Regions from separate parts of the Bradyrhizobium sp. th-b2 genome, predicted to be linked through region 3. Evidence: predicted binding sites of a transcription regulator. Region 3 holds the regulator's gene; each other region holds the start of a gene.
The links. Region 3 encodes PhoB, which activates phosphate uptake and scavenging genes when phosphate is short. Its sites were predicted from a motif close to TGTCATNNANCTGTCAT; they were not measured.
Positions count from the first base shown of each region.

Region 1 (7,967 bases), on a different contig from region 3:
TGCGCAAACTCGCGGCCTAACGCGGATTTGTGATCGGTGCCTCACCGCTTAGTGAGTGGCGACTAAAAAGAAGGCGGCCTATGACAAGGCCGCTTTCTCGCGTTTTGGGGCACGCAAGTTCAGGGACAGACTTCATGCTCCGTACAATTACGGATGGAAATCATCACGACTGGTTCGCAGTATGACAGCGATGATGGCCTATAATTCGATCTCGCGATGGTCCAGCGCTCTTGGTATTTGCGCGATCGTTGCAGTCATCCGCCCCGCTCACGCCGATCCGCGTGCTGTCGTCGAACTCTTCACCTCGCAGGGGTGCTCGTCCTGTCCGCCCGCGGACAAGATCATCGGTGATCTCGCCAAGGACCCCAACGTCATCGCGCTGAGCATGCCGATCGACTATTGGGACTATCTCGGCTGGAAGGACACGCTGGCCGATTCCCGTTTCAGCGCGCGCCAGAAAGCCTATTCGCACATGCGCGGCGATCGCGACGTCTACACGCCGCAGGCCGTGATCAATGGCTCCGCGCATGTGATCGGCAGCGATCGGGCGAGCATCGAGAGCGCCATCAAGGACACCGAGAAGAGCGGCAGCGTGATGTCGGTGCCGGTGACGCTGACGCTGACCGGCAAGCAGATCAACGTTTCGGTGGCCGCGTCGAAGTCGCCCGCAGTGTCGCGCGGCGAAGTCTGGATCTGCTCGATCTCGAAGTCGGTGGCGATCTCGATCGCGCGCGGCGAGAACCGCGGCCAGGAGATCACGTATCACAATGTGGTGCGCAATCTCCTGAAGGTCGGTGACTGGAACGGTTCGTCCGGGAGCTGGACCGTGCCGCTGGAGAACATTACGCGCGATGGCGTCGATGCCGCGGCGGTGTATGTCCAGGACGGCAATCGCGACAAGCCGGGCCCGATGCTCGGCGCCGCCTTCACCTCGCTTCGCTAGCGTCTTGCGGCGCCAGCTTCCGTCGGTCGCCTGATTTGGCGACACGCAGCTTGTCGTGCAGCCCACGCGGGAGGCGGCCGACATGCATCCAGAGATATACTGAACCGAACGCGGTGAGCCTCTGCGCACGTCGCGATCGCGCGTGCCTCGAGCAGGCTCCCAAAAACAAAAAGGACCAACTTTCGTTGGCCCAGTGTTGGGATTAACTCCCCTGCGAACAGGCCCGATCCCGACGGCCCCGGGGGGCTGGGGGCTGAGGAATCCGGAACCGAAAGGACCGGGCCAACGCAGGATTCTCTTTTCGCAGGGCAGCGGGGCGGGCGATGGGCGGAAGTGGGGCAGCAATATGATTCCGCTAACGTTCCCGTGACTCTCTGGTTTTCCGGATAATCCGCCGCGCCAGACCGTGGTTAAGACCTGGTTGCATCGCGAACGGCCCCTTGCAGGCCCCCTCGCTTAGCGCAATCATGTCAGCGTTGTGACGATCCCGAAAAGGGGGGACCGGCTTTCGGACCATGATCGTCACGGGGATGACAGGAGGCGCTCGATGAGTCTGATCTCGGAGGACACTGATCCGAGCGGGAGCCGCGCCGCGGCGCGCCCCGCCGCCGCGATCCCGCAGCCCAACCGCGTGACCTTCAATCGACCAGAGCTCAACCGCATTCTCAATCTCTACGGCCGCATGGTCGCCGACGGCGAGTGGCGCGACTATGCGATCGACTTCCTGAAGGACCGTGCCGTGTTCTCGGTGTTTCGGCGCGCGTCCGAAATGCCGATCTACCGGATCGAGAAGGATCCCCGGCTTGCGCGCAAGCAGGGCATGTACAGCGTGATTTCGGCGACGGGCCTGATCCTGCGCCGCGGCCACGAACTCGAACGCGTGCTGTTGGTGATCGACCGCAAGCTGTCGCTGGTCTAGCGAGGACAAGCTCGCCGCTTCATCCGGGCTACAGGTTCGTTGCGCTAATCCGCCGGCACGGTCGCGCCGCCTTCGCCGAGCGCGCGCTGCATCATCACGGTATCGAGCCAGCGGCCGAATTTCAGGCCGACACCCGGGTGGGTCCCGATCATCTCAAAACCGCAGCGGCGGTGCAGCCCGATCGAGCCGGCATTGGCCGTATCCCCGATCACCGCGATCATCTGCCGGAAGCCGCGCGCGTCGCATTCGGCGATCAGGCGCTCCATCAGCTTGAGGCCGACGCCGCGGCGATGGAGCGCGGGATCCAGATAAACCGAGTTCTCGACCGTGAAGCGATAGGCCGGCCGCGGCCGGTAGGGGCCGGCGTAGGCATAGCCGGCGACGCGGCCGTCGAGCTCTGCTGTGAAATAGGGGAAGCCGCCATCCATCAGCGCCCTCCAGCGGCGGGTCATCTCGGCGAGGTCGGGCGGGATCAGCTCGAAGGTCGCGGTGCCAAAGCGAACCGCCTGCTCATAGATCGCGGTGATCGAGGGCAGGTCCGCCTCGGCGGTCAGCCTGATTTCCGGATTGGACACCGCAGGATTGGACATCACGGAATTAGGCATGGCGCGACAGTATTTTTGCTCCGCGCAAAAGAAAAGCCCCGGCCGCTAGGGCCGGGGCTTGGGTCGATCCCTTCGCTCGAGGCGCTTAGTCGCGCTGGCCGAGCAGCTGCAGCAGCAGCGTGAACAGGTTGATGAAGTTCAGGTAGAGCGACAGCGCACCCGTGATTGCCGCACGCTCTGCCATCACGCCACCTTGCGAGGCGTAGCCGTAGATGTAGTCGTTCTTCAGCCGCTGGGTGTCCCAAGCGGTGAGACCGGCGAACACCAGCACGCCGACCACCGAGACGATGAACTGCAGCGCCGAGCTCGCCAGGAACAGGTTGACCAGGCTCGCGATGATGATGCCGATCAGACCCATGAACAGGAACGAGCCCATGCCGCTCATGTCACGCTTGGTGGTGTAGCCGTAGAGGCTCAGCGCACCGAACGTCGCCGCGGTGATGAAGAACACGCGCACGATCGAGGTGTGCGTGTACACCAGGAAGATCGACGACAGCGACAGGCCCATCAGTGCCGAGAACACCCAGAACAGGAGCTGGGCGGTCGCGGGCTGCAGGCGGTTGATGCCGGCCGAGATGACGAACACCATCGCTAGAGGGGCGAGGATGAACAGCCACTTCAGCGGGCTCACGAACATCGCGTAGCCGAACTGCGTCAGATAGGCGTTGCCGAACTTGGCGACGGCGGCGGACTGGTCGCTGGTCACCGCACCCATGTAGACGCCGAGCGCGGCCAGGCCGGTGATGGCCAGGCCGATGCTCATGTAGTTGTAGATGCGCAGCATGTAGGCGCGCAGACCGGCGTCGACGGCCGCAGCGTCAATGCGCCCGGCGGCCCGGCCGAAAGGAGAAGCGTAATTGCGGTCTAGGTCCGACATGGTCGAATTCCCGTGGTTGGTCCCGGTGGAGCGCAAGGGATTTGCGGCGCCGGTCGTAAATCTATCTCAGATGGCTCGGTTTGCGGAATATTAATTCCGTGTCATTCAACCGACCATCCGGCTCGATTGGTATGTGGGAAATTAACACATCCGACGCAAGCTTCCACGCGCGGCCGAATGTCGCTCTGCGCGAACAGTATAGGGAAAAACGGCCTCGGTGCCGCTACAAATTGTCACAAATTCCGCAGCACGGAGGCCGGCGTCTGGTTCAGCGCGAGCAGCGTTCCTGCCAGCCCCAACCCAACCGTGACGATCAGCGCGGCGACCACGACCAGCGCGGCGCTGCCGGCCTGCCAGATGAAACTCAGCGTCATCAGTCGCGTCACGATCAGCCAGGCCGCGATCGAACCGGCGATCACGCCGAATAAGGCGGTTGCAAAACCGATCATCAGATACTCCAGCGCGTAGGCGCCGAGCAGCCGGACCCGCGTGGCGCCGAGCGTCTTGAGGATCACGGCATCGTAGACGCGGTGGCGGTGACCTGCGGCGAGCGCGCCGCCCAGCACCAGGATCGCCGAGATCAGCGTCACGGCGCTGGCGCCGCGGATCGCCAGCACCAGATTGCTGACCACGCTGCCGACCGTCTCCAGCGCCTCGCGGACCCGCACGCTGGTCACCATCGGGAACGCGTCGGCGACCTGCTTGATGATGCGCGCGTCGTCTCCGGAATCCGCGTGTGGTTCTGTCAAGGTCGCGACATGGCTGTGCGGCGCGCCCTTGAAGGCGTTCGGCGAGAACACCAGCACGAAGTTGATGCCAAGCCCCTGCCAGTCGATGTTGCGCAGATTGGCGATCTTCGCCGCTACGTCGCGGCCGAGCACGTTGACCACGATCTCGTCGCCGATCTTCAGGTCCAGGCCGTCGGCGATCTTCTTCTCCATCGAGACCAGCGGCGGTCCGCTGTAGTCCGGCCCCCACCATTCGCCCTCGACGATCTTCGAGCCCTTGGGGATCTCGCCGGTGTAGGTCAGGCCGCGGTCGCTCTGCAGCACCCATTCCGAATCGACTGACGGCTTGAGCTGGTCACCCTTGACGCCGCGGGCGGCGACGATGCGCCCGCGCAGCATCGGCACGTCCTCGACGGTCGAGCCAGGCGCGATCTGCGCCAGGAAGCCGGCAAAGCGATCGGCCTCGGTGGAGGGGATGTCGATGAAGAAGAACGACGGCGCCCGGTCCGGCAGCGCGGCCAAAAATTGCCGGCGCAGATTTCCGTCGATCTGGGTGATGGTGACGAGCACCGCGAGCCCGAGCCCGAGCGACAGCACGACCGACGGCGTCAGCGCGCCCGGCCGGTGGATGTTGGCGATTGCAAGCCGCAGCATGGTGATGCGGCTGCGCGGCAGCCGGCGCGCCACCGCCATCAGGATTTCGGCGATCCCGCGCAAAAGCAGGAACACCGCGATCGAGGCGACGACGAAGACGGTCGCGACCCGCTTGTCATAGGCAAGTCCGATCGCAACCCCGACCAGGAGCGCGATCACCACGGCCATCAGCGCGAGATAGCTCCAGCGCGGGCGGTGCCACTCGCTGGTGATGGTCTCGCGGAACAGCGCCGCTACCGGCACGTCATGCACCCGGCCGAGCGGCCACAGCCCGAACGCCAGTGCGGTGAGCTGGCCGTAGAGGAAGGAGAGCGCAAGCTCGTCGGGATGCAGCGCGGGCACCACCGGCAGCGGCAGCAGCTTGCCAAACAGGCCGACGATGACGAAGGGCAGCGCGGCGCCGAGCACGAGCCCGATCACCGAACCGATCCCGGCCAGCACCACCACCTGCGTGCAGTAGATCGTGAAGACGTCGCGGCCGGTGGCGCCGAGCGCCTTGAACGAGGCGATGACGTCGCGGCGCCGGTCGATATGGCTCTTCACGGCATTGGCGACGCCGACACCGCCGACCAGCAGCGCCGCAAGGCCGACCAGGGTCAGGAACTGGGTAAAGCGGTTGATGGTGCGCTCAAGCTGCGGCGAAGCGTTGTTGCGGCTGCGGACCTCCCAGCCGGCCTCCGGTGCCGCCGCCCGTGCGCCGTCGATCAGCGCGGTGGTGGCGCGATCGTCGTTGGCGCCGTCGGGCAGCTTCACCCGGTAAATCCAGCGCACCAGGCTGCCCGGTTGCAGCAGGTCGGTGGCGCGCAGGCTCGCTTCGCTGATCAGAAAGCGCGGGCCGAGGCCGACGCCGCCGGCGAGCTTGTCGGGCTCGGCCGCGACCACGCTGCGGATCTGGTAGGTCGCGCTGCCGATGGTGACGCGGTCGCCCAGCTTGAGGTCGAGCCGCGCCAGCAGTGTCGAGTCGGCCGCCGCGCCAAAAACGCCGTCGCGCTCGGCGAGCAGGTCGGCGACCGGCATGTTCGGCTCCAGCGTCAGCTCGCCGAGCATCGGATATCTGCCGTCGACCGCCTTGAGCTCGACCAGCGCCAGCTTGCCGTCGCCGCTGCGCGCCATCGCGCGGAGCGTGGCTGCGACCGAAACCTCGCCGCGCGTGCGCAGGTAGGCGACCTCGTCGGGTTTGGCCTCGCGCGAGATCAGCGAGAACGCGACATCGCCGCCGAGCAGCGTGCGCCCCTCGCGCGACAGGCCGTCGCCGAGGCTCGCGGCGACCGAGCCGACGCCGGCAATCGCCATCACGCCGAGCGCGATGCAGGCGATGAAGACGTAGAAGCCGCGCAGGCCGCCGCGCAATTCGCGCAGCGCATATCGGAAGGCAAGCGACGACGCGCGACCCTGGATCGCGACTTCGGACGCAATGCTCATCTCGTCGATTGTCCGTCGATGCGGCCGGAGCGCAGCCGCACGACGCGGTCGCAGCGCTGGGCGAGCGCGAGGTCGTGCGTCACCAGCACCAGCGTCATGCCGCGCTCGGCGTGCTTGGTGAAGAGCAAATCGACGATCTGCTTTCCCGTCGTCTCGTCGAGATTTCCGGTCGGCTCGTCAGCGACGAGGATCGCCGGATCGGGCGCCAGCGCGCGCGCGATGGCAACGCGCTGCTGCTCGCCGCCGGACAATTGCGTCGGATAGTGATGCAGGCGTTCGCCGAGCCCGACCGATTGCAGCTCCTGCGCGGCGCGTGCGGCGGCATCGGGATTGCCGGCGAGCTCGAGCGGCACGGCGACGTTCTCCAGCGCGGTCATGGTCGGGATCAGATGGAACGACTGGAAGACGATGCCGACCTGTCGGCCGCGGAAGCGCGCGAGCGCATCTTCATCGAGGGCATTGAACGAGGTGCCGTTGACGACCACTTCACCACTGTCAGGACGTTCAAGCCCCGCCATCACCATCAGCAAGGTCGACTTGCCCGAGCCCGACGGGCCGATCAGGCCGATGGCCTCACCCGCTGCCACACGAAGGCTGATATCTTTGAGGATATGAACCCGTGCCGCGCCGGTGCCGAGCGAGAGATTGACGTTCCTGACGGCAATGGTGTCCGGCTCGACGTCGGTCAGTGAAGAGGATTCGATGAGACTGTCCATGGTTCGGTCATATGGCACTTCCGCGGCTGCGGTCGAGGGCCGGTTGAGAATCTTCGTGCACATACTCGTGTTGCTTATGGGCTTGATGACGGCGGCAAGCGCGCAGACGGCCGGACCGGAGAAGGGCCCCGCGTCAGGTTCGGCAAAACCGGTCAAAATGGTGGTCCTGGGCGATTCCCTGAGCGCCGGTTACGGCCTTCCGGGCCCGGCGGCGTTCCCGGTCCGGCTGCAAAAGGCCTTGGAAGCCAAGGGGATAAAGGTCGAGATGACCAATGCCGGGGTGTCCGGCGACACCGCCTCAGGCGGCCGCGAGCGGCTCGACTGGTCGGTGCCTGACGGAACCGATGCGGTGATCGTCGAGCTCGGCGCCAACGATGCGCTGCGCGGCATCGATCCCGCGGTCACGCGTGCCGCGCTCTCCGACATCATCACAAAGTTGCAGGCGCGCAAGATCGCCGTGCTCTTGTGCGGCATGCTGGCGCCGCCGAACTATGGCAGCGACTATGCGGCGAAGTTCAACGCGATCTATCCGGAGCTCTCGAAATCCCTTGGCGTGCCGCTCTATCCATTCTTCCTCGATGGGGTTGCTGCCGATGCCAAGCTCAACCAGGCCGACGGCATGCATCCGACGGCAGCGGGCGTGGACATCGTCGTGAACAACATGCTGCCCACGGTGGAGGCATTTCTCGGTGCATTATCAGGGCAACGCAGTTGAATCGCAGGCAGCGAGCCGTGTGGTGTCCGTAGGTTTACGAGCTGTTAACCGGTCATGCTTCGCAGAGTCACATATCTCGGGTACAAATAGGCATCGGTGATTCGTCACCGGGGTCTGTTACAGGGTGCGGGCTCCCAAAACTCGCGCCAAGCATCGAGGATTATTGCGATGCCGCGTCTGTTCACTGGACTGGAAATTCCGGCCGAAATCGGCCAAACCCTCTCCGGCTTGCGTGGCGGCCTTCCCGGCGCGCGCTGGATCGATCCCGAAAATTATCACGTCACTCTGCGCTTCATCGGCGACATCGATGGCATGTGGGCCAACGAGATCGCAACGATGCTGTTCCGGGTGAACCGCAAGCCGTTCGAGGTCAAACTGCAAGGCCTGT
Region 1 is NZ_AUGA01000018.1:120,007-127,973, forward strand. Features, by position in the region: gene acnA (aconitate hydratase AcnA) at 1-20, shown strand, start outside; gene K359_RS0122300 (thioredoxin family protein) at 182-943, shown strand; gene K359_RS0122305 (DUF2794 domain-containing protein) at 1,491-1,862, shown strand; gene K359_RS0122310 (GNAT family N-acetyltransferase) at 1,907-2,437, opposite strand; gene K359_RS0122315 (Bax inhibitor-1/YccA family protein) at 2,553-3,344, opposite strand; gene K359_RS0122320 (ABC transporter permease) at 3,578-6,148, opposite strand; gene K359_RS0122325 (ABC transporter ATP-binding protein) at 6,145-6,864, opposite strand; gene K359_RS0122330 (arylesterase) at 6,920-7,579, shown strand; gene thpR (RNA 2',3'-cyclic phosphodiesterase) at 7,748-7,967, shown strand, end outside.
Region 1: a site for PhoB is predicted at 1,411-1,427, ahead of K359_RS0122305 (DUF2794 domain-containing protein). Genes of this name have one in related genera too.

Region 2 (7,967 bases), on a different contig from region 3:
CACCGGTCTCCGGCGTCAGAGGCACAATCTTCCCGTCGGTGATGTCGACGCTCGCGGCGCGCCAGTTCTCGTCGCCGTCGCGCTCGCGGAAGAACACCACATGGCGGTTGGTATGTGCCCAGCGATAGCCTGCCGAGATGTTGCGATCGGTGACGTGCGTGACCGGCCGCGCCGCCTTGAGATCGGAAAGCGGGGCGACCCAAAGGTTGTTCACGCCATCGAGCGGCGCGACATAGGACAGCTGCGTCCCGTCCGGGCTGAGACGGACATTGAGGTAGTCGGGATTGTCGAAGAACACCCTGCGCGCGACCAGGTCGGGCGCCTGTCCTCGCGCCGAACCGATCAGACTGGCGAATGGCAGCGCAGCGCCAAGCATGGCGGCGCGCTGCAGCAAGAGGCGACGGTCGATTGGCGCAGGCATCTGATCGGCCCCCGTAGGCGGCGTCCGCCGATGGTGCAACGTTAGATGCAGGCTGGCCGCCGTGCAATCGCCGGTTCAATCATTGCCGCGCTTGTGATGATGCACCGATCCAGATCAGCGCGGCGGCCGCAAGCAGCAATGCGGCGGAGATCACGAGCGCTGCATGCAGGCCGGCGATGAAGGCTGTGGACCGGCTGACCATCGAGCCGAACAGCGCGACACCGAGCACGCTGCCAGTCTGCCGGGTCGCATTCAGCACCCCGGCCGCGATGCCGCCATGCTGCGGCTCGGCGCTGCCGAGCAATGTCGACGTCAACGGCGGCACCAGAAGGCCGAGGCCGGCGCTCATCGCGAGCAGTTGCAGGCAGATCGCGGGGTAGCTGGTGCCCGGGCCTATCAACAGCAGGCCTGCACATCCGGCGGCCGAGGTCGCGGCGCCGAGCGCGATTGCCCGCGGCGCGCCGATCCGCTCCGCAACATGCGGCGCGATCAAATTGGCGGGCAGCACGGCGCCGAGCATCGGCACGAACGCCAGACCGGTTGCGAACGCCGACAGGCCGTTGACCTGCTGGAAGTAGAGGCTGAGCACGAAGATCAGCCCGTAGAACGCGATGTTGACCAGCAGGCCGACCAGCGAGGTCAGGGCAAACATCCTCCGGCGGAACAGCGAGAGCGGCAGCATCGGCTGCGCCGCGCTAGCCTCACGCCAGACGAACAGCACGGAGAAGACAGTGGCGAGAACAAAGCCTGCAACCACGAACGGGCTGCCCCAGCCAAGCGCGCCGCCCTCGATCAGCGCGCCGGCCAGCGTGCCGAGCGCGGCGATGGCCGCAAGCTGGCCCGGCAGATCGAGCCGGTGCTGCTGATGGCGCGTGGTTTCACCGGCAAAGCGCCAGGCGAGCCACAACCCCGCAAGGCCGATCGGCAAATTGACCAGGAAGATCGCGCGCCAGCCGACCAGTATGATCAGCGCGCCGCCGACGAACGGACCGGCGGTCAACGCAAGGCTCGCGCCCGCGGCCCAGACGGCGACCGCGCGTCCCCGCGCCTTCTCATCCGCATAGGCGTGGCGGAGCAGCGCGAGCGAGTTCGGCACCAGAATCGCCGCGGCCAGTCCCTGCACGCAGCGCGCGGCGATCAGCGTCACGGCGTCGGGCGCGACTGCGCAGGCAACCGATGACGCGGTGAAGATCGCAAAGCCCGCCATGAAGACGCGTTTGGCGCCGATCCGGTCGCCAAGCGCGCCGGCGGTCAGGATGAAGGCGGCAAAGGCGATGGTGTAGGCGCTAACCACCCATTGCAGCTCGGCAACGCCCCCGCCGAGCGAGCCGCCGATGGCATTGAGCGCCGTGTTGACGATGGTGACGTCGAGCTGCACGACGCCGTAACCGAGACTCATCGCGGCGAGCGTCAACGTTGCCGCAAGGCCGGTCGACTGCCGATGGGACGCTGCGCTCCCGTCCGGCATGCGCCGGACGTTCAGGGATGTCTGCTGCATGGTCTTGTCCTCGCTCTGGGCAACCAATGCGAGAGATAGGCCTTCGTTTCGACGCAATACTTCGTCACCGATCGAAGTGTGCTGTCGTCATGCCGGCCGGCCCGTGCGGCTGCGGCCATCTTGCGCGGCGTTTTGCCTCAATAGACCTACGGACCGGGTCTTGCGCGGCTCATCCGGGCCCGAGCGGCGGTCTGCAGCCGGACCACGCGCATGTGCACGGCGACTTCACGCTTTGGTAAACGCCGCGGCCGCGCTCCGGCGTCCCCGTGCTGATGCATATCGTCCATTCGCTTCGCGCCGACTGCCCGGCGCCGGTGCCGAGACGGCGGCAAAATCGGCAAAAATGCGGATGAAATCGCCGGGAACGGCCGCAGAACGGCGGAACATGCCGCGTCCCCGCCGCGACGGACGGATACGAGCGACTCACATTCCGCAGAGCGAGACCATATGTAGCCAATATGACAATGACGCTGAACGTGAGCCGAAGGTTGGCTTGTCAAGGGCTGCACAACGCATCGGTTTTGCCTTATGGGTCATCGCGTACGGTGCGTTTGCCCCGTTACCCGTCGCTATCCGTGACCGGGTCCCACTGAAATTGTCCCTGCCGGGAGGATGAATGCTTCGGCTGCTGACCACGCTTGGGCGTGGCTTCAAGGAAAAGATCGGCTGGAAACGGCTCGGGATCGCTGCGAGCGTGCTCATCATCGCGTTCGCAATCACGACGCTGGTCCACACCCTGAAGGGCGTCGATACCGGTATCATCCTCACCGCGCTGACCGACATCGCACCGCACCGGATCGCGCTGGCGGCGCTCTGCGTGGTCGGGGCGTTCTGCACCCTGACGTTCTATGACTTCTTCGCGCTGCGCACGATCGGCAAGACCCACGTCCCCTACCGCATCGCAGCGCTGTCGAGCTTCACGAGCTACACGATCGGCCACAATATCGGCGCCACCGTCTTTACCGGCGGCGCGATCCGCTTCCGGATCTATTCCGATTACGGCCTGTCCGCGATCGACGTCGCCAAGATCTGCTTTCTGTCGGGCCTGACGTTCTGGCTCGGCAATCTGTTCGTGCTCGGCTTCGGCATGGCCTGGCACCCCGCGGCGGCATCGGCAATGGACCTGCTGCCGCCGGCAATGAACCGCCTGATCGCGCTCGGCTGCCTTGCCGGCATCGGCGCCTATTTCGTCTGGCTCCTGACCGGCGAGAAGCGCCGCGAGCTCGGCCAGAACGGCTGGAAGGTGGTGCTGCCCTCCGCCAGGCTGACGCTGCTGCAGATCATCATCGGCGTGGTCGATCTCGGCTTCTGTGCGCTTGCGATGTACCTGTTGATGCCGACCGAGCCGCATATCGACTTCGTCTCGCTCGCCGTCGTGTTCATCCTGGCGACCCTGCTCGGCTTCGCCAGCCATGCCCCCGGCTCGATCGGCGTGTTCGACGCCGCAATGCTGGTGGCGCTGCCGGAGTTCAGCAAGGAACAATTGCTGGCAACGCTGGTGGTGTTCCGTATCCTCTATTTCCTGATTCCGTTCGGGATTTCGATCTCGATCATGGGCATGCGCGAGCTTTGGCTCAACGTGGTGAAGCCCTGGCAAGAACGAAAGCGACTGAGCCAAGCCTGCACGGCTTCGGCGACCGTGCGGCAACCGATCGAAAGCCGGCAGCAGCAGATCAGGCGGCTGAGACGGTAACAGCGACGTTATCGGCCCCAGGTCCCAGCTCTCGGTCCCAGCTCTTCGATGCCGGTATTTCGATCCCCGCACCCGCTTCTCTTATTTTCGCCGTACCGCTCACGTCAAACCGCGCCATGATTGGCTCTCTGGTTCGATTTTCGTTTCGTGTGACGGTCTGCAGCGTGCTGCTCGGCAGCGCACTGCTGGCGGTATTCGCATCAGCCGCCGACGCGCAGGACAGTCAGTTGCAGATCTCCTGGGAGGTCCGCAACCGCTTCCGCCTGTTCCGCGAGGAGCGCGACTTCCGCCTCCATGTCGAAAGCGGGCTTGGCCGCAGCGTGCTGGCCACGGAACAGGCGCTGGAACTGCAAAGCGATGGCCGCGGCTGGGCGCGCAACATGGTCAACCGGCTCTGCATCGACCTGCAGGGCCGCGTCAGCGAGCCCTGCACCCGCGACAACGTCAAGGAAAGCTACCTGACGCCGATCGATCACCCGATCGTGGTTCGCCTCACCGGCCCGGTTCCGGTCGGTGCGACCTGCGCCTGGTCGTTTGACGACGGCGACGGGCCGCAATCCTCGACCTTCGATTGCGCCGAGCCGGTCAATCTGCGCGTCCGTTACGGCCGCACCACGGTCGCGACCGTCGATGTCGCAAGCGGCGCGGACGCCAACCAGCGCCTGACGACGCAGATCGCGGTGCGCGATCTGCTGATTGCGGGCCTCGGCGACAGCATCGCATCCGGCGAAGGCAATCCCGACCGCGCGATTGCGCTCTCCGACGAGGGCTTCTGCTTCCGATCCTATCTCGGCGGCGCGCAGTATTACCGGCCGAGCCGCGCCGGCTACAAGGGCGGCCGCGCCTGCGAGGCGCCGGACACCCTGACCAACTGGCAGCGCCAGAGCGCACTGTGGCTCAACTCGGCCTGTCACCGCTCGCTGTACAGCTACCAGACCCGCACCGCCCTTGCGCTTGCCGTGCAATATCCGCACATCGCGGTGACCTATCTGCCGCTGGCCTGCACCGGCGCCACCATCGCCGACGGCCTGCTCGGCTCGCAGCAGGCGCGGGAATGCCTGCCGACCAAGACCGCCAACACCTGCTCGGGCACCGTCAACGGCCAGATTGCGGAGCTGCGCACGGCGCTGGCGGCCGCCAAGCGCCGGCAGCCGGAGCGCACGCTCGACCTCATCTTGCTCTCGGTCGGCGCCAACGACATCTACTTCTCCGGCCTCGTCGCCAACGTGATCGTCGACACCCCGACCGAGCGCACGCTGTTCAGCCGCGGCGGCTCGATGGCCAGCGTCGACGATGCCCGTTCGGCGCTGGCGCGCGACCTGCCGGCCGATTTCGCCAAGCTGCGCGATGCGCTGAAGCCTCTGGTCGGCGGCGACCTCTCGCACGTCGTCTATACGGCCTACGCCAATCCGGCGCTGGCCAATGGCGGCGCACCCTGCCCCGGCGGCCGCGCCGGCTTCGAGATCCATCCCTCGTTCAACGCCGATCCCAAGCGGCTCGCGTCGGTCTCGGGCTTCGTGCAGAACGAGTTCCTGCCGCAGCTCAAGGCGATCGCGCAGTGCCAGTCCGGCATCATCTGCCGCAATCCGCAGGCCGACCGCATGACCTTCGTCGACGCGCATCAGGATGCGTTTGCAAGCCATGGCTTCTGCGCACGCGCGTCGACCGATCCGGAGTTCGACCGCGACTGCTTCGCCGCCAACGGCGACAGCTTCGTGTCCGACATCGTCGCCGCGGCCAACCAGCCGCTCAAATGCGGCCGCAGCGCCGGCGAATATCGCGCCTATCTGCCGCGCGCGCGCTGGATCCGCGACGCCAATGACAGCTATTTCGCGGCGATGACCTATCCGCAAGGCCTGCCGTCCTCGATGCAGCCGACCGACATCCACGACGCGACATGGGGCATTTTGTCAGCGGTGTATGGCGGCGCGGTGCACCCGAGCGCAGAAGGCCATGCGGCGATGGCCGATGCCGCGGTCCCCGCGGCCGCTACGGTGCTGCGATTGAACACCGTCGTGCCTGAGGTGACGTCCGAGCCGGTCGCACCGCTGCCGATTGCGCCCGAGCAGCGCTGAAGTCGTGAGCCGTTCCTGAAACGAACGACCTTCATGAATTCGGCGCAGAACTAAAATTCATTCAATCGCAATTACTTACAGCCCCCACGCAAACTATGGACTAGGGCTGAGTGCGATTGAATCAATTCCAGCGAGCATCCTGCCGATGCAACCCTGGATATCAACTTCCGCGCCCTGCCCCTATTCATTCGACACGCGCCCTGGTCACCTTGCGAGCGACATTTCGAACCGGATGGCGCACCGCACGCCGCCCTCGATGGTTGTCCGCGCGCTCGCTTTGAGGCTGCACACGTATTGGACCCGATCGCCATCAACGTTTGCTTGCGCTTGACGTGCTGCGAGTGGTCAACTTGCTGATCAATACTCCCGTTTGGAGAAGCATGATGTTCAAGCAGATTGCGATAGTGGCAGGTTTGGCACTGGCACTATCCGCCGCGGCGGAGGCCCAGACACCGCGCAAGGGCGGTACCATTCGGATGACGGCGCCCTATGGCTCAAGTTTCACCAGCATGGACATCCATACGACGCAGCGCGCCCAGGACGAGATCTACGCCAAAGCCCTGCATCGTTCGCTCTACATCTGGAATTCCGCCGAAGGCAAGCCGGTGCTGGAACTGGCCAAGGAGGACATCGTCTCCGGCGGAGGTCTGGTCCATACCTTCAAGCTGCGCGACGACGCGTATTTCCATCACGGTCGCAAGATGACGGCCGATGACGTCATCTGGAGCTACAATCGCATCATGGACGGCAGCAAGGCCTATCCCGGCGCGCGTTTTGTCCGCGTGATCGAGGGCGCGGCCGCGGTCGAGAATGGAGCGGCCAAGGAGATATCCGGCCTCAGGAAGATCGACGACTTCACGCTCGAGATGAAGCTGACCGAGAAGGTCGATCCGGGCTTCTACTTCTTCACCGCGCTGACCTCGATCTATCCCGCCGACGAGGCCGCGAAGGAGGGCTTCCTGCAGAAGCCGATCGGTCTCGGCCCCTTCAAATTCGTCGAGCACGTGCCGGGATCGCGCGTCGTGCTTGAGCGGTGGGACAAGTTCTACAAGCCCGGCAAGCCGTACGCCGACAAGCTCATCGTGTCGCTGATGGGCGAAGCCGCGGCGCGCGATGTCGCCTTCCGCAACAAGGAAATCGACACCTCGGTGCTCGGGCCCGCGCAGTATGTCGCCTATCAGGCCGACCCCGATCTCAAGGGCACCATCGTCGAAGTCGCCGAAGTCTTCACGCGTTACATGGGGATGAATCCCGCATTCAAACCGTTCTCCGACAAGCGGGTCCGGCAGGCGATCAACCATGCGATCGATACCGATCTGATCATCAAGAAACTGGTCAAGGGCAAGGCCTATCGCGCCACAAGCTGGCTGCCCCTGACGTCGCCGTTCTACGACAAGACCATGAAGCCCTATGCCTACGATCCTGCGAAGGCGAAGCAGTTGCTCGCGGACGCAGGTTATCCCTCCGGCTTCGAATTCGAATGGACGACCAGCCAGAATGAAAGCTGGGGCCTGCCGATCGTCGAGGCCATTATCCCGATGCTGGACAAAGTCGGCATCAAGGTGAAGGTCAAGCAGGTCGAGACCGCGGTGTTGTCGGAAGTCATTCGCAAGGGCGACTTCCAGGCCTATGTCTATTCCCAGTCGACCGGCCCGGATCCCCAGGCGGCCCTCAAATGCTTCCACTCGGCGACGCCGCAATCAGCCTGCAACTACATGAGCTTCAAGAACGCGGACTTCGACAAGCTGATCGATGAGGCCGGGCAGACCGATGACGCCGCCAAGCGGGGCCAACTGCTGCAGAAGGCCAATGCGCTGCTCTATGACGAAGCGCCGGTCTGGTTCTTCAACTACAACAAGGCGGTCATGGCGGTGCAGCCGTGGCTCAAGGGGATCCAGTTGAACGCCACCGAACTGACCCACCAGAACGTCGAAGACCTCTGGGTCGACGAGACCTCGCCCGCGAAGTGACATGTGCTCTCGCCCTCCCTCCATCGCAGGGACTGATGGAGGGAGGGAGGAAAACGTCCAATGCTCGCCTTCCTGATCCGTCGAATCCTGCAAACCATTCCGACCGTGCTGGCCGTCGTGCTGGTGATCTTTGTGCTGTTCAGCGTCGTTCCGGGCAGCATCGTATCGAGCATGGGCGATGACGGCAGAGGGCCGACGGACCCGCAGGTCGTGGAGCGCATGAAAAAGCAGCTCGGCCTCGACGATCCCGTCTACATCCGCTTCGGCTCCTATATCTCGAGGCTCGCGACAGGCGATTTCGGGACGTCGT
Region 2 is NZ_KE384569.1:83,554-91,520, reverse strand. Features, by position in the region: gene K359_RS0148700 (S9 family peptidase) at 1-421, opposite strand, end outside; gene K359_RS0148695 (MFS transporter) at 501-1,919, opposite strand; gene K359_RS0148690 (YbhN family protein) at 2,536-3,612, shown strand; gene K359_RS0148685 (hypothetical protein) at 3,729-5,687, shown strand; gene K359_RS0148680 (ABC transporter substrate-binding protein) at 6,068-7,657, shown strand; gene K359_RS0148675 (ABC transporter permease) at 7,718-7,967, shown strand, end outside.
Region 2: a site for PhoB is predicted at 2,367-2,383, ahead of K359_RS0148690 (YbhN family protein). Genes of this name have one in related genera too.

Region 3 (7,967 bases):
TCTTCGACACCGCCGGATCGGTCGGAAAGCTGCTGGAGACGGCGGCGCTCCGCGGGCAGATCGCGCGCTTCCTGCACAAGCACAAGGATGATGCCGATCGCAACAAGGTTCTGGAGGCGCGTCAGGATGCGAGATCGCGCGCTGCGGCTTTGTCGCGATGGGACAATGAAGGCGGCGCAGTCCCCGAGGGACTGCCGATGTAAGCAAACTGCAACAATAGGAGATTCGTTATGTCACTTACCCAAATCGGCGTCGATGACGGACCGCACAGCATGGACGGGCTGCGGCTTCTCGCCCGGGATGGAAATGAACGGATCGAGGCATTCATCGGCCGCAAGGTGATGGACGTCTGGGCCGAGTCTGTCGAGCACCGCGGCGGACACCGAAGCCTGTTCCGCGATCAATACAATGCGCTTGGCAGACTTAACCTGGCGGCGATCGAGCGGATCGTCAGTGCGAAATACCAACGCGGTGCTGCGTTCAACCGCCAACACCCCTATGTCGAGGTGCTGTTCTCGGACATCACCGACAGCGGGGAGACGCTGAATCTGAGCGAACTCGTTCGTGAAGTCTTGCCGCCGGCGTTTCACCGGCTGAGTTGAAGGTCGATCCAGGAGGAATTCCCATGATGAAGAAATCCCCACCGTCCACTGACGAACCAGAGCCGAAGAAGCCACTGCGCGCCGACCGGCCTCCTGCCGAAGGTTTCGTGATCATTGTCGACAAACATTTCAAGTCGGAGTTCGACACGGTCGAGGCTGCTGAAACGTCCGGCCGACAACTGAAGGCGGCTTATCCGATGCTTCAGATCGAAATCTATGACGCCGTCAGCAAGACCCGCACCTTGCTGAGCTGACAGGCCTGGTTACCGGGCCTCGTGGACAGGTTGCCGCCTACTCCACGCCGGCTTCCTGCGGCGTGAATTCATACACCGACGAGCAGAACTCGCAGGTGACGACGACCTTGCCGTCCTTGACCATCTCGGCGCGATCGTTCGGCGCAAAGCTCTTCAGCATCGACGACACCGCATCGCGCGAGCAGGAGCACTGCGCGCGCAACGTCTGCGGGTTGAAGACGCGGACGCCGCGTTCGTGGAACAGCCGGTAGAGCAGCCGTTCGCCAGAGAGATCGGGATCGATCAGCTCGACATCCTCGACGGTCGAGATCAGCGACTGTCCCTCGACCCAGGCGTCATCGTCAGGCACGTGATGCGTGGCCGTGCCCTCCGGCGCATCGCCGGGGTGCAGATCGGCCTGCTTGGCGCGCTCGGGCGCCTTGGGCAGGAATTGCAGCAGGATGCCGCCGGCGCGCCAGTGCAACTTGCCGCCCTCGCCGCCGCGCATCTCCTCGCCGACCGCAAGGCGCACCCGGGTCGGAATCTGCTCCGAGCGCAGGAAATATTCGTGGGCCGCCTCTTCGAGGCCGCCGCCGTCGAGCGCGACCAGTCCCTGGTAGCGGCTGGTGGTGTTCGCGCCCTGGTCGATGGTCATCGCGAGATGGCCTTTGCCAAGCAGCTCGCCCGAGCTCTGACCAGTCTTGAGGCGCGCCTCGTCGTAACGCGCATAGGCACGCAGCCGGTCGGGCGCCTGGAAATCGACGATCAGCAGCGAGACCGGACCATCGGTCCGGGTCTGCAGGATGAAACGGCCCTCGAACTTGACCGACGAGCCGAGCAGCGTGGTCAGCACGATGGCCTCGCCGAGCAGCTTGCCCACCGCGGGCGGATAATCGTGCTTGTGCAGGATCTCGTCGAGCGCGGGGCCGAGCCGGGTCAGCCGGCCGCGCAGATCCAGCGCGCCGACCTCGAAGGCCAGCACGGCATCGTCGACAGGAACCGCTGACGGCGCGCGAACCGGCGCCTCGGGCGTGATTTTGATGTCAGGGGATTGTGAAACCATGGCGCTCTATCTGGGGTCTCGAACCATGAAATAAAGGGGTTGAGCTAAACGCGAACTCTTCGTCCCTGCCTTGTGCGCAATTGCGCACTGGGGCAGGACCCATAACCACCACTGTCGGTTGATGCATCCAGCTGAGGCCCCAGCCTTCACAACAATTGACAGCGGTGGTTATGGGTCCCGGGTCGCGCTGCGCTTGCCCGGGACGACAACGTTAGTGACCTACGACTAGGCGACCGCGTCGAAACACCAGGCCAGAATGCCCTTCTGCGCATGCAGGCGGTTTTCCGCCTCGTCGAACACCACGGATTGCGGGCCGTCGATCACCTCGTCGGTGACCTCCTCGCCGCGATGCGCGGGCAGGCAGTGCATGAACAGTGCGTCCGGCTTAGCGAGCGACATCAGCTTGGCATTGACCTGATAGGGCTTCAGCACGTTGTGGCGGTGCTCGCCCTCCTTGTCGCCCATCGACACCCAGGTGTCGGTGACGACGCAGTCGGCGCCGCGCACGGCGGCTTCCGGATCGGTGCCGAGCACGATCGGAGCGCCGGTCGCCTTGATCCAGTCGCGCATCGGCTTCTTCGGCGAGAGCTCCGGCGGGGTCGCGACATTGAGCTGGAACTTGAAGCGCTCGGCGGCGTGCGCCCAGGAGGCCAGCACGTTGTTATCGTCGCCGGTCCAGGCCACCGTCTTGCCCTCGATCGAACCGCGATTTTCCTCATAGGTCATGAGGTCGGCCATCACCTGGCAGGGATGTGAACGCCGAGTCAGGCCGTTGATCACAGGCACGGTGGCATGCGCCGCGAGCTCGAGCAGCGCGTCATGGTTGAGGATGCGGATCATGATCGCATCGACATAGCGCGACAGCACGCGCGCGGTGTCGGCAATGGTCTCGCCGCGGCCGAGCTGCATCTCGGCGCCGGTCAGCATGATGGCTTCACCGCCGAGCTGGCGCATGCCGACGTCGAACGACACCCTTGTGCGGGTCGACGGGCGCTCGAAGATCATCGCCAGCGTCTTGCCCTCAAGCGGCTTCCTGCCCTTCTCATGCGCCTTCCGCGCCGCCTTCATGGCGGCGCCAGCGGACAGCATGTTGCGCAGCTCGGCGAGCGGCACCTCGTCGATGTCGAGGAAGTGGCGGACAGGCTTGCTCATCATCCCGCCGCCTTCTTCGGCTGGGTTGCCGCCAGCGCAGAGCAGGCGCGCTCGAGCGCTGTGATCGACTGGTCGATCTCGGCCTCGGTGACGATCAGGGGCGCCAGGAAGCGCACCACATTGTCGCCGGCGCCAACGGTGAGCAGCTTCTCGTTACGCAGCGCGACGATCAGGTCGCCGGAGGGCACCACGGCCTTGACGCCGATCAACAGCCCCTCGCCGCGCACGTCCGCCAGCACGGACGGATAGCGGTCGACGACGGAGGCTAGCTTCTGCTTGAGCAGCAGCGACATCTTCTGCACGTGCTCGAAGAAGCCGGGTTTCAGCATCACGTCGAGCACGGCATTGGCCGCGGCGACCGCCAGCGGATTGCCGCCGAAGGTCGAGCCGTGCGAACCCGGCGCCATGCCCTCAGCCGCCTTGGCGCTCGCCAGCACCGCGCCGATCGGGAAGCCGCCGCCGAGCGCCTTCGCCAGCGACATCACGTCAGGGGTCACGCCGGTGCGCTTGTAGGCGAAAAGATCGCCCGTGCGGCCCATACCGGTCTGCACCTCGTCGAATGCGAGCAGCAGGCCATGCTCGTCGCAGAGCGCGCGCAGCGCCTTGAAGAACGCCTGCGGCGCCGAGCGCACGCCGCCCTCGCCCTGCACCGGCTCGATCAGGATGCCGGCAGTGTGCGGGCCGATCGCTTTCTTGACGGCCTCGATGTCGCCGTGCGGCACCTGGTCGAAGCCGTCCATCGGCGGGCCAAAACCCTCGAGATATTTTGGCGAGCCGGTCGCAGCCAGCGTGCCCAGCGTGCGGCCGTGGAAGGCGCCTTCGAAGGTGATGATGCGGTAGCGCTCGGGATGGCCCTTGGAGAAGTGATAATGGCGGACCAGCTTGATCACGCCCTCCATCGCCTCTGCGCCGGAATTGCAGAAGAACACGAAGTCGGCAAAGCTCTGCTCGCACAGCCGGGCGGCCAGCGCCTCGCCGTCCGGGCTCTTGAACAGGTTCGACATGTGCCAGAGCTTGGTCGCCTGTTCCTGCAGCGCCTGGACCAGATGCGGATGCGCGTGCCCGAGCGCGTTCACCGCAACGCCCGAGGTGAAGTCGAGATAGCGGTCGCCGTTGGTTGCGATCAGCCAGGCGCCCTCACCGCGCTCGAAGCCGAGATCGACCCGGGCGAAGACGGGGAGCAGATGCGACGAGGCGCTGTTGGTCATGGCGTTCACTGCCGGTTTGAAGCCGACAATTGCCGTGCGCGCCTTGACGCCAGTGCAGCAACGGCCAGCTTCGGAAAACAAAACGGCCGCCTTTGCGGGCGGCACGTGCAGCCATTCTATGCTGCGGCCAGTAGGTGTCAATCGCCAGGAGCCGGCCTTTGCCGGCCTTCCTGCGATGCGAAACGAGCGCAATCCGGAGCATTCCGGTGCGGTGGAAAAGCCTCATTACAGTGCTTAACTTTGTGGGAACATGTGGACGCACGGCCGCGGACTCTTGCGCCAGAGTCACGCCATATTGTAGCGTTTGGCCTGTCGGGTACGACATCTCGTGCGGCAGTACTGGACCCTCTAAGTAGCCTTCGTGTCACACGTAAACGTTCGGGCGCAAGACCGCGCCCGGCGAGGGCTAAGGGATTCTGGCCGCTGGGATTTTGACCCGGATTTGGCTCGCAGCGTCGCTCCAATGACTGGCCGGCGCCATGCGAAAGGAAGAATGCGATGACTGTATTGACCTGGTCCGACGATCGCGTCGAGCAGCTGAAGAAGCTCTGGGAGTCTGGCCTCTCGGCCAGCCAGATCGCCGCGGAACTTGGCAATGTGACGCGAAATGCCGTGATCGGCAAAGTGCATCGGCTCGGCCTCTCCGGCCGCGCCAAGGCCCCCTCCACGGCCGCGCCGCGGCAGCGCAAGGCCCGCCCCGCCCAGCACATGATGCGGGTGGCGCGTCCGGTCTCGCGCGGCAACACCGCGCTGGCGCATGCCTTCGAGGTCGAGATGGAGCCCGATCCGATCTCCTACGACAACGTGGTGCCGATGAGCCAGCGGCTGTCGCTGCTCGAGCTGAACGAAGCCACCTGCCACTGGCCGGTCGGCGATCCATCGAGCCCGGAATTCTTCTTCTGCGGCGGCAAGGCGCTCGGCGGCCTGCCCTATTGCGCACACCACTCGCGCGTCGCCTACCAGCCCGCCGGCGATCGCCGCCGGCCGTCGGCGAAACCGCAGATCAAGTGAGCACTCGGGAAACTGGCGTAGGACTGAAAAAGAAATCCCCATGAAAGCGGGGATTTTTTTGTGAGAACCGTAGCCCGGATGCATCACCGGCGTCGTCCCGGCGCAGGCCGGGACCCATAACCACGAATGGGTGTTGTTTGAAAGCCGTCTGGCCGCGTGCCGATTGCGCCGGCCGCGGCGTATGGGTCCCGGCTTTCGCCGGGACGACAACGTGTTGCGGTTTATGAATGCCACACGGCCGTTACGGCTGCGGCTCGGCCTTCGCGAAGCGGTCGTCGAGCGCGTAGCCGGCGCCGCGCACGGTGCGGATCGGATCCTGCTCGCGGCCCGGATTGAGCAACTTACGCAGGCGGCCGATATGCACGTCGACGGTGCGCTCGTCGATATAGATGTCGCGGCCCCAGACGCTGTCGAGCAGCTGCTCGCGGCTGAACACCCGGCCGGGATGCTCGAGGAAGAATTCGAGCAGACGATATTCGGTCGGCCCGAGATCGATCGGGCGGCCGGAGCGCGCCACGCGGCGCTTCTCGCGGTCGAGTTCGATATCGCCATAGGTCAGCACGGTGGCAAGCCGCTCCGGGCTCGCACGGCGCAGCAAGCCCTTCACCCGCGCCAGCAGCTCGGGCACCGAGAACGGCTTGACGATGTAATCGTCGGCGCCGGTGGCAAGCCCGCGCACGCGCTCACTCTCCTCGCCGCGCGCGGTCAGCATGATGATCGGAAGCTGCTTGGTCTCGGGCCGCGCCCGCAGGCGGCGGCACAGCTCGATGCCGGACAGGCCCGGCAGCATCCAGTCCAGCACAACGAGGTCGGGGATGCGCTCCTTCAACCTGGTGTCGGCGTCGTCGCCGCGTCCCACCGTTTCGACGTCGTAGCCTTCCGCATCGAGGTTGTAGCGCAACAGTGTCGTCAGCGCTTCCTCGTCTTCGACTACCAGAATGCGTGCGCTCATCGGTCTAAGTTCTTTCTCTGTGGTGATCCGTTGCCCAAACGCAAACCGAAACACTCAACCCCTGAGCATATTCCCCGTGGGAAACGGTTTGTCGCGACGACAATCCGGTTCCGCCGATGCGGATCATGCCCTAGTTGCCCGGCACCGTGGTGGCGAAATTGGTCATATCGCCCTTCGGACGCTTGTCGGTGATCTGCTGGCCCTCGATCATGTAGAACACGGTCTCGGCGATATTGGTGGCGTGGTCGCCGATCCGCTCGATGTTCTTGGCGCAGAACATCAGATGGATGCAGAACGAGATGTTGCGCGGATCCTCCATCATGTAGGTGAGCAGTTCGCGGAACAGCGAGGTGCAGATCGCATCGACCTCCTCGTCGCCCTTCCAGACGTTCATCGCCGCCGGCAGATCGTGCGCGGCATAGGCGTCGAGCACCGACTTGACCTGCGACAGCACGAGGTCGGTCATGTGCTCGAGGCCGCGGATCAGCTTCAGCGGCTGGAAATCGCTCTCCAGCGCCGCGACGCGCTTGCCCATGTTCTTGGCGAGGTCGCCGATCCGCTCGAGGTCAGTCGCGACGCGCATCGCGCTGACGATCTCGCGCAGGTCGATCGCCATCGGCTGGCGGCGAGCGATCGTCAGCACCGCGCGCTCTTCGATGACGCGCTGCAGATTGTCGATCTCGATGTCGGCGGCGACCACGCGCTTGCCCAGCGCGACGTCGCGGCGGATCAGCGCGTCGACCGACTCGGTGATCATGCGCTCGACGAGGCCGCCCATCTCGGCGACCAGGCGGGTCAACTCCTGCAGGTCGCTGTCGAATGCCTTGGCGGTATGTTCAGAAGCCATCGCTTGTCTCCTCAGCCGAACCGGCCGGTGATGTAGTCCTGCGTGCGTCGATCGCTCGGCGAGGTGAAGATCTTGTTGGTGTCGTCGAACTCGATCAGCTCGCCGAGATACATGAAGGCGGTCTTGTCGGAGACGCGCGCCGCCTGCTGCATGTTGTGGGTGACGATCGCGATCGTGTAATCCTCGGAGAGCTCCTGGATCAGCTCCTCGACCTTGGCGGTCGAGATCGGGTCGAGCGCCGAGCACGGCTCGTCGAACAGGATCACCTCGGGACGCACCGCCACGGTGCGCGCGATGCACAGCCGCTGCTGCTGGCCGCCGGAGAGCGACAGGCCGGAAGCGTTCAGCTTGTCCTTGACCTCGTTCCACAGCGCGCCGCCGCGGAGCGCCTTCTCGACCCGGTCGTCCATCTCGGACTTCGAGATCTTCTCGTAGAGGCGGATGCCGAAGGCGATGTTCTCGTAGATCGTCATCGGGAACGGCGTCGGCTTCTGGAACACCATGCCGACCCGCGCACGCAGCAGATTGAGGTCGAGCTTGGGATCGAGAATGTTGGTCTGGTCCAGCATCAGCTGGCCGACCGCGCGCTGACCCGGATAGAGATCGTACATCCGGTTGAAGATGCGCAGCAGGGTCGACTTGCCGCAGCCGGACGGGCCGATGAACGCCGTGACGCGGTTGGTGCCGAGCGTCAGGTTGATGTTCTTCAGCGCGTGGTGCTCGCCGTAATAGAAGTTGAGGTTGCGCACCGTGACTTTCGGCGGCGCTTCCGGCAGCGGCACCTGGGGAACGTGGCTCGCGACAGTCGTGGAGACGGAAAGCTCGGTCATTTTGCGGCCCTTTCGGCACCAAGGATGCGCGCGCCGATGTTCAGCGCGAGCACAGTGAATGTGATGAGC
Region 3 is NZ_AUGA01000007.1:279,336-287,302, forward strand. Features, by position in the region: gene K359_RS0113850 (hypothetical protein) at 1-203, shown strand, start outside; gene K359_RS0113855 (hypothetical protein) at 231-602, shown strand; gene K359_RS0113860 (hypothetical protein) at 626-856, shown strand; gene K359_RS0113865 (Hsp33 family molecular chaperone) at 894-1,898, opposite strand; gene argF (ornithine carbamoyltransferase) at 2,124-3,050, opposite strand; gene K359_RS0113875 (aspartate aminotransferase family protein) at 3,050-4,258, opposite strand; gene K359_RS61220 (hypothetical protein) at 4,257-4,496, shown strand; gene K359_RS0113880 (GcrA family cell cycle regulator) at 4,757-5,269, shown strand; gene phoB (phosphate regulon transcriptional regulator PhoB) at 5,511-6,221, opposite strand; gene phoU (phosphate signaling complex protein PhoU) at 6,352-7,068, opposite strand; gene pstB (phosphate ABC transporter ATP-binding protein PstB) at 7,080-7,898, opposite strand; gene pstA (phosphate ABC transporter permease PstA) at 7,895-7,967, opposite strand, start outside.

Region 4 (7,967 bases), on a different contig from region 3:
GTGCGCGAAACTCCGGAGCATGCGCGCGGAAATTGAAGGGCTCGCCGTCTTGCCAAAGCGCGTGTCGCCTGTCTGAATTCGCTCCTGAGACGATGGAATTCTGGGAGAGCACGATGTCGCACAAGGCCCGAAACATGGTTCGATCGCTGCAGCTCGCAGCAGCACTTGGTCCCGTCCTCCTGCTCGCAACCGGCGTCGCGGCGCAGGGGCTGACCGAGCAGCAGCAGTTTGCCCGCGGCATCTATCAGGAACTGGTCGAGATCAACACCACCACCGCGACCGGCGATACCCAGAAGGCGGCGGAGGCGATGGGCGCGCGGCTCCGCGCGGCGGGCTTCTCTGAGGCCGACGTGCACGTGTTCTCGCCGGCGCCGCACAAGGGCAATCTGGTGGCGCGGCTGCCAGGCTCCGGCGCGCGCAAGCCGATCCTCCTGGTTGCCCATCTCGACGTCGTCCCCGCCCTCCGTGAGGACTGGACGGTCGATCCGTTCAAGCTGACCGAGCAGGACGGCTATTTCTATGGCCGCGGCTCCAGCGACGACAAGTTCATGGCGTCGGCCTTCATCACCAACCTGATCCGCTACAAGAAGGAGGGCTACAAGCCCGACCGCGACATCATCGTCGCGCTCGAGACCGACGAGGAGATCCTCGATGCCAACGGCCTCGGCATGCAGTGGCTGATCAAGAACCACCGTAACCTGATCGACGCCGAATTCGCGCTCAACGAAGGCGGCGGCGTCGGCCTCAAGAATGGCAAGGCGATCCGCAACAGCGTACAGACCAGCGAGAAGGTTTCGGTCGGCTACCGGCTCACGGTGAAGGATCGCGGCGGCCACTCATCGCTGCCGCGCAAGGACAACGCGATCTACCACCTCGCCGAGGGCCTCGTCCGGCTCTCCAATTACAGCTTCCCGATGAATCTCAACGAGACCACGCGGGCCTATTTTGCAAAGACCGCCGAAGCAGACAAGTCGCATGCCGACGATATCAAGGCGATCCTGGCCTCGCAGCCCGACCTGGCGGGCGCTGGCGCGATTGTCGGAAAATCCCGGGTATAATGCGCAGCTTCGCACCACCTGCGTCGCGACCATGCTCGAGGGCGGCCACGCCATCAACGCGCTGCCGCAGCTTGCGACCGCCAAGGTGAACTGCCGGATCCTGCCCGGCGAGCCGGTCGACGGCGTCCAGGCGACGATCGAGCGCGTGCTCGCCGACAAGCAGATCGAGGTGACCCCGACCGGCAAGGCCGTGCTGAGCCCACCGTCGCCGCTGAACGAGGAGGTGATGGGATCGATCGAGAAGCTGTCGAAGGAGTTCTGGCCGAATGCCGAAATCGTCCCTACCATGAGCACCGGCGCGACCGACGGCAGCTATCTGCGCAATGCGGGGATTCCGACCTATGGTCATTCCGGGCTCGGCGCCGATGTCGATGATAACCGGAACCATGGCAAGGACGAGCGCGTGCTGGTCAAGTCGTTCTACGAGGGCGAGGAGTATCTCTATCGTCTGGTCAAGATGCTCGCCGGCGGAAAATGATGGCTGACGGCAAGACAAGGCTGCGGGTGGCGGTCGCCGGCCTCGGCGCGATCGGCACTGACGTCGTCAAGGCGCTCGATCAGGGTATCGAGGGCCTGACCTTGGTTGCGGTGTCGGCGAACAGTCCGGACAAGCACCGCGGCTGGGTCGCGGAGCTCAACTCTGCGCCGAAGCTGGTGCCGATCGACGGGCTCGCCGATGTCGCCGACATCGTGGTCGAGTGCGCGCCGAGCAAGCTGGTGCGCTCGATCGTGGCGCCGGTGGTAGCGCGCGGCAAGACCGCGGTCGTGCTCAGCGTCGGCGCGCTGTTGCAGAATGAGGACCTCGTCGATCTCGCCCGGGCCCATGGCGGCCAGATCATCGTGCCGACCGGCGCGCTGATCGGGCTCGATGCGGTGACTGCGGCGGCGATCGGGACCATTCATTCGGCCAGGCTGGTGACGCGGAAGCCGGTCGCGGGGCTCGTCGGCGCGCCGCATCTGGTCGAGAACAACATTCAGATCGAAGGCATCACCGAGCCGCTGCGCATCTTCGAGGGCAGCGCGCGTGACGCCGCAAAGGGCTTTCCGGCCAATCTCAACGTCGCCGTGGCATTGTCGCTGGCCGGCATCGGGCCCGACCGCACAAGGGTAGAAATCTGGGCTGACCCGACGGTGACGCGCAACACCCATCGCATCGACGTCGATTCCGACTCGGCGCGGTTCTCGATGATGATCGAGAATATCCCCTCGGAGAACCCGAAGACCGGCCGCATCACCGCGCTGTCGGTGATCGCCTGCCTGCGCAAGCTGCGCGCGTCATTGCGGATCGGGACGTGATGAAGATTTTGCCCGACGATCTCTTCCTGATCATCGACGTGCAGAGCGATTTCTGCCCGGGCGGCGCGCTCGCGGTCGCCGACGGCGACGCCGTCGTGCCGGTGGTCAACCGGCTCGCCAGCCGCTTTGACCATGTCGTGCTGACCCAGGACTGGCACCCGGCGGGCCACAGCTCGTTTGCGACCTCGCACCTGGGCGCGGCACCGTTTTCCTCGATCGCCATGCCCTATGGGCCGCAGACGCTGTGGCCGGATCATTGCATCCAGGGCACCGCGGGCGCCCGGTTTCACCCCGACCTCGCAACCGACCGCGCCGAGCTCGTGATCCGCAAGGGCTTCCGCGGCGCGATCGATTCCTATTCGGCGTTCTTCGAGAACGACCGGACAACGCCGACCGGGCTCGCGGGCTATCTGCGCGAGCGCGACCTCAAGCGCGTCGTGATGGCCGGGCTCGCCACGGATTTCTGCGTGCAGTATTCGGCGCTCGACGCGCGGCGGCTCGGCTTCGAGACGGCGGTCGTGCTGTCGGGCTGCCGTGCCATCGACCTCGGCGGTTCGCTTGCCGCCGCCACCGCAGCGATGCGCGAGGCCGGCGTCACGCTTGTCGAGGAGATTGCCTGAGCGCGGCCGGCTAAGGGCGAAAACCGTTGTTTTGACTGGCCTTTTGTTCTAATCCCCAGCCGTTGATGTTGACGCGCAGCGGAGATTTCGTGTCGGGACAGGTTTTGCGGATAGGGACGCGCAAGAGCGCGATGGCGCTCGCGCAAACGGACGAGGTCGCGCGGCTGCTGCGCGCCTCGGCGCCCGACCTTGCCGTCGAGATCGTCAAGTTCGAGACCCGCGGCGACCAGGACCAGACCAGCAAGCTGCTGCGTCACGGCGGCAAGGGCGGCGCCTTCGTCGCCGAGATCCGCGAAGCGATGCGATCAGGCACGCTGCAGGCCGCGATGCATTCGCTGAAGGACGTGCCAGGCAATGAGGAGACGCCGGGTCTCGTCCTTGCCGCGATGCTGGCGCGTGATGCCGCCAATGACAGCCTCGTGCTGCGTCCCGGCCTGTCGCTGGATGCGTTTCGCGCCTCGCGCGGCAAGGGCTTCATGATCGGCACCAACGCCGTGCGCCGCGCCGCCTATCTGCGCCGGCTGTTTCCGGAAGCGACCGTGATCCATTATCGCGGCGCCGCCGACACGCGGGTGGCCAAGCTCGATCGCGGCGCCAAGCAGCGGCTGCCCGATGGCGGCGAGGTGGGGCCGGCGGACGCGCTGGTGATGGCGCGCTCCGGTCTCGAGCGCATCGGCATGACCGCGCGCATCGCGCATGATTTCTCGGTCGATGAGATGCTCCCCGCGGTCGGCCAGGGTATCGTCGCGGTCGAATGCGTCGAGACCGACTGGGCGACGCGTGCGCGGCTCGGGCGGATCGACAACGCGCCGTCGCGGCTCGCTGCCGAGGCCGAGCGCGAGGTGCTCTGGGTGCTCAACGGCCATTGCAATTCGCCGATCGCCGGCCACGCCACGCTTGCGGGAGCTGAGATGACGCTGCGCGCCTCGGTGCTCGACGAGGCCGGCGCCGGCTTCATCGAGGTGACGCGGCGCGGACCCGCGGACCGCCCGCGCGAACTCGGCCGCGCCGTCGGCATGGAGCTGCTCGCGAAGGGCGCCGCCGAGATCATCGCCCGCACCCGGGTCGAGGAATAGCGCCGCCGTTACGCCCGCAGCGGCCAGCTGCCGATGATGCGGAAGCGGGATGCGGCATCGGTCTGCTTGAACAGCGCGATGCGGTCGACTGCAAGTCTCGTGAGCTCGATCGCCGCGAACCGCTCGCGGAGCCGCGCCACGATCGGGCCGCGCCGCTCGTCGCTCAGCCGCCCGGTCAACGTCATGTGGAAGCGGAATTCCTCCATGACGTAGGGATAGCCCCAGCGGTCGAGATAGTCGCGCTGCCGCTCCGTGAGCCGTTCGGGCTTGCGCCGCGCGCGATCGTCCGGCCTCAGCGACGCGCGGAAGGCGTCGAATTCGGTGACGCAATCGGCGGCGAGCTGCTGGAGTTCGTCGGAGCGCTTCGCCGGGATCACGGCGATGAAGTCGCTGATGGCATCGACAACAGGCTCGATCACCGGAATGCGCCGCGCGCGGCCGGCAAAGGCGGCGCAGGCGTCGACAAGCTCGGCCTCGCTCCTGCCGTCGGCAAGCGCAGTCGGCGCCTTCAGCGTGGCGTGAAAGCCGTATTTGCGTGGGTCCTCCATGACCTCGCGCCAATCGGGCGCGACGCCATCGGGAAACGGCAGCTCGGCGTCCGACACGGCGTCATAGCCGAGCAGCGTCGACCCGAAGCGGTGCAGGGCGCTGTCGGGGGACGGCGCATAGTAGATCGCGTAGCGCGGAGTGGGGGCCATGGCAGCAGAATAGAGCCTGACTATGCCGCCGCAACCGTCTTGCGCGGCGCGAGCGTGTGAACGAGGCAGCTCGCATCCGCCAGATGCACCAGCCGTCCGGCTGATATCACGGCGACGATGCGCGGCCGCAGCGGCACCTTGTCGTCGACGATGACGATGTCGGCGCGGCGGCCTGCGGCCAGTATGCCGCGATCGGCGAGCCCTGCGGCGCGCGCCGGCGCCGACGAGATCAGGTCCCACGCCCTGGCGAGCGGCAGGATGCCGTCGGCGGCGAGGCGGAACGCTGCGAGCAGCTGCGCCGGATAATAATAGTCCGACGCCAGCACCGAGCAGAGGCCCTTGGCGATCATGTCAGACGCCTTGGTCCAGCCGGTGTGGCTGCCGCCGCGCACCACATTCGGCGCGCCGAACACGATGAAGTCATCAGCATCAGCGGCATCGCGCGCGGTCTCCTCGTTGACGGGGAATTCGGCAATGGCCGTGCCCAGCGCGCGAAACTCCCGACGCATCGCCGGGCTGTTGTCGTCATGCGAAAGCATACGGACATCAGCCGCGCGTGCTGCGGCAGCCAGTCGCGCGATCGAGGCCGGCACCTCTGGACGGCGCGCGACGACCCGGTCGATCAGCTCGTTGAAGGCCTCGAGCGAAAGCCCGGCGCGTTCGGCCGACTGGTTGCGCTTCTTCGGCTTGACGTTGCTGTGGTCGTTGAAGGCGAACAGGTCGATGCGGCCTTCTGTGAGCCATTGAATGATCTCGGGCTCGGCGTCGAGATTGTGGGTCTCATGACGCAGATGGAAGCGCGTATCGGCGGCGAGAAGCGGCCGCAGCGCCTCGATCGCATCGAGCAGCTTGCGCGCATTCTCCGCGCTGCGCAGGCCGGGCTCCCACGACCAGGTCGTGCCATGGAACACGGTGGTGATGCCGTTGGCGATCGCCTGCCGGTCGCTGTCGACAAGCGCGACGTCGGTCGGGAAGTCGACGTCCGGGCGCGGCATCATCTGCCGCTCGAACGCATCGCCGTGCAGATCGATGATGCCAGGCAGCACCAGGAACCCGCCGGCATTGATGTGGAGGGCGGCGCGGCCTTGTTCGGCGTCAAGCGCGCCGATATCGCGGCCCGCGGTCCGCAGCGAGGTCTCGACCAATGCGCCGTCAACCAGCGTGCGTCCGCCCTCGATGAAAATGTCGGTCACGATGCGGCACTCCGTTGTTTGGCCTGTGATTGGGATACGGCCTCGGCCTCATACTTGTCGAGGAATTCCTCCACCGCGAGCTTGCGAAAGTCGGGCAGGACACGGCGAAGCCTCTCGTGATCCCAGTCCCACCACGCCAGCGCAACGAGACGATCCGCGACCGCTTCGGAGAAGCGCCGCTTGACCGGCCGCGCCGGATTACCGGCAACGATGGTATAGGCGGGTACATCCTTGGTCACGATCGCGCCGGCGGCAATCACGGCGCCGGTTCCGATGTTGCGGCCCGGCAGCAGGATCGCGCCGTGACCGATCCAGACGTCATGGCCGATATGCACGTGATGCGCACGTCGCCAGTTGAAGAAGTCGGTGTCGTCGCTCTCGCCGGGAAAATAAGCGCTGGCGCGGTAGGTGAAATGCGCCTGCGTCGCGCGATGCATCGGGTGGTTGCCGGGATTGATCCGGGTCATCGCCGCGATCGAGCAGAATTTTCCGATCGAAGTGTAGGTGATCTGGCTGTCGTTCACGACGTAGGAATAGTCGTCCACGCTGACTTCAAGCAGGATCGTGCGCGCACCGACCTCGGTATATTTGCCGAGCTTGCTCTCGCGGACCGACGCAGTCGGGTCGACGGTCGGCACAACCGAGAGTGTTTTTCCGGCCATCAGGCCTCCGTAATTCTTGTAAATCTCTGGCTTCCGGGAGATGCGCGCTCGTCATCAGGATGCTTGATGACAACATCATGACGTCACGATGACGGCAAGAGAGCGGTGTGGACGATCGCCGCACCGCAACGTCACGTCACATAACTGTTAAACACCGGGGATAGCGATGGCCCAACACGGCGCGGTTGGAGCATTACATGCTGGTGGTGGAAGGTTTGACGTGCCGGTTCGGCACAAAAGCCGCAGTCGACAACGCATCCTTCTCGATCGCGCCGGGCAGCTTTGTCGGTGTGATCGGCCGCTCCGGTGCCGGCAAGTCGACCCTGTTGCGGATGATCAATCGTCTCGCCGATCCGACCTCCGGCCGCATCCTGTTCGAAGGAACCGACGTGACTGCATTGCGCGGCAAGGCGCTGCGGCAGTGGCGGGCGCGCTCGGCGATGATCTTCCAGCAGTTCAACCTTGTCGGCCGTCTCGACGTGCTGACCAACGTGCTGATGGGCCGGCTGGCCCAGATCCCGTCCTGGCGTTCGTTGGCGCAAGCCTGGCCGGAGCAGGACAGGGCGCTCGCGATGTCCGCGCTCGATCAGTTCGACATCGCCCAGCTCGCGGCGCAGCGCGCCGACCAGCTCTCCGGCGGCCAGCAGCAGCGCGTCGCGATCGCCCGCGCGCTGGTGCAGGAGCCCGACATCATCCTCGCCGACGAGCCGATCGCCTCGCTCGATCCGCGCAACACCAAGATCGTGATGGATGCGTTGCTGCGCATCAACAAGCATTTCGGCATCACGGTGCTCTGCAATCTGCACTCGCTCGACCTGGCGCGGACCTATTGCGATCGCCTGGTCGGCATGGCGGCGGGGCGCGTGGTGTTCGACGGCGCCCCGGCGGCGCTGACCGATCATATCGCCCGCGAGCTCTACGACCTCGAGGCCAACGACGTCATGGGCGGCGCGCCAATGCCCGCGCCCGACGGCGCGTCCGTTCCGGCACTCGGCACCGCAGCCGCGGCTTGAGCGTCGCGCGTTTTCCGATCTGAATGGCCGAGCATTTTGCCCGGCCAACAGGTGCAACCATAATAAAGAGGGGTAGTCATGTTCACTCGTCGCATCATTCTGGCCGGCGTCGCCGCGCTGGCGCTCTCCGGTTCCGCATCCGCGCAGGACTGGAAGGCAAAATATCCGGAGCTCACCTTCGCGGTGGTGCCGGCGGAAAACGCCTCCGGCGTCACCGAGCGCTGGACACCGTTCGTGGCATATCTGTCGAAGGAGCTCGGCGTGAAAGTCACGCTGCGCATCGCCAATGACTACGCCGCCGTCATCGAAGGTCAGCGCGCCGGCAACATCCAGATCGCCAGCTACGGCTCG
Region 4 is NZ_AUGA01000019.1:83,583-91,549, reverse strand. Features, by position in the region: gene K359_RS52705 (M20/M25/M40 family metallo-hydrolase) at 114-1,058, shown strand; gene K359_RS64525 (M20/M25/M40 family metallo-hydrolase) at 1,036-1,536, shown strand; gene K359_RS0122980 (aspartate dehydrogenase) at 1,536-2,354, shown strand; gene pncA (bifunctional nicotinamidase/pyrazinamidase) at 2,354-2,974, shown strand; gene hemC (hydroxymethylbilane synthase) at 3,040-4,050, shown strand; gene K359_RS0122965 (DUF1045 domain-containing protein) at 4,059-4,748, opposite strand; gene K359_RS0122960 (alpha-D-ribose 1-methylphosphonate 5-triphosphate diphosphatase) at 4,769-5,941, opposite strand; gene K359_RS0122955 (chloramphenicol acetyltransferase) at 5,938-6,603, opposite strand; gene phnC (phosphonate ABC transporter ATP-binding protein) at 6,801-7,616, shown strand; gene phnD (phosphonate ABC transporter substrate-binding protein) at 7,695-7,967, shown strand, end outside.
Region 4: a site for PhoB is predicted at 6,670-6,686, ahead of phnC (phosphonate ABC transporter ATP-binding protein). Genes of this name have one in related genera too.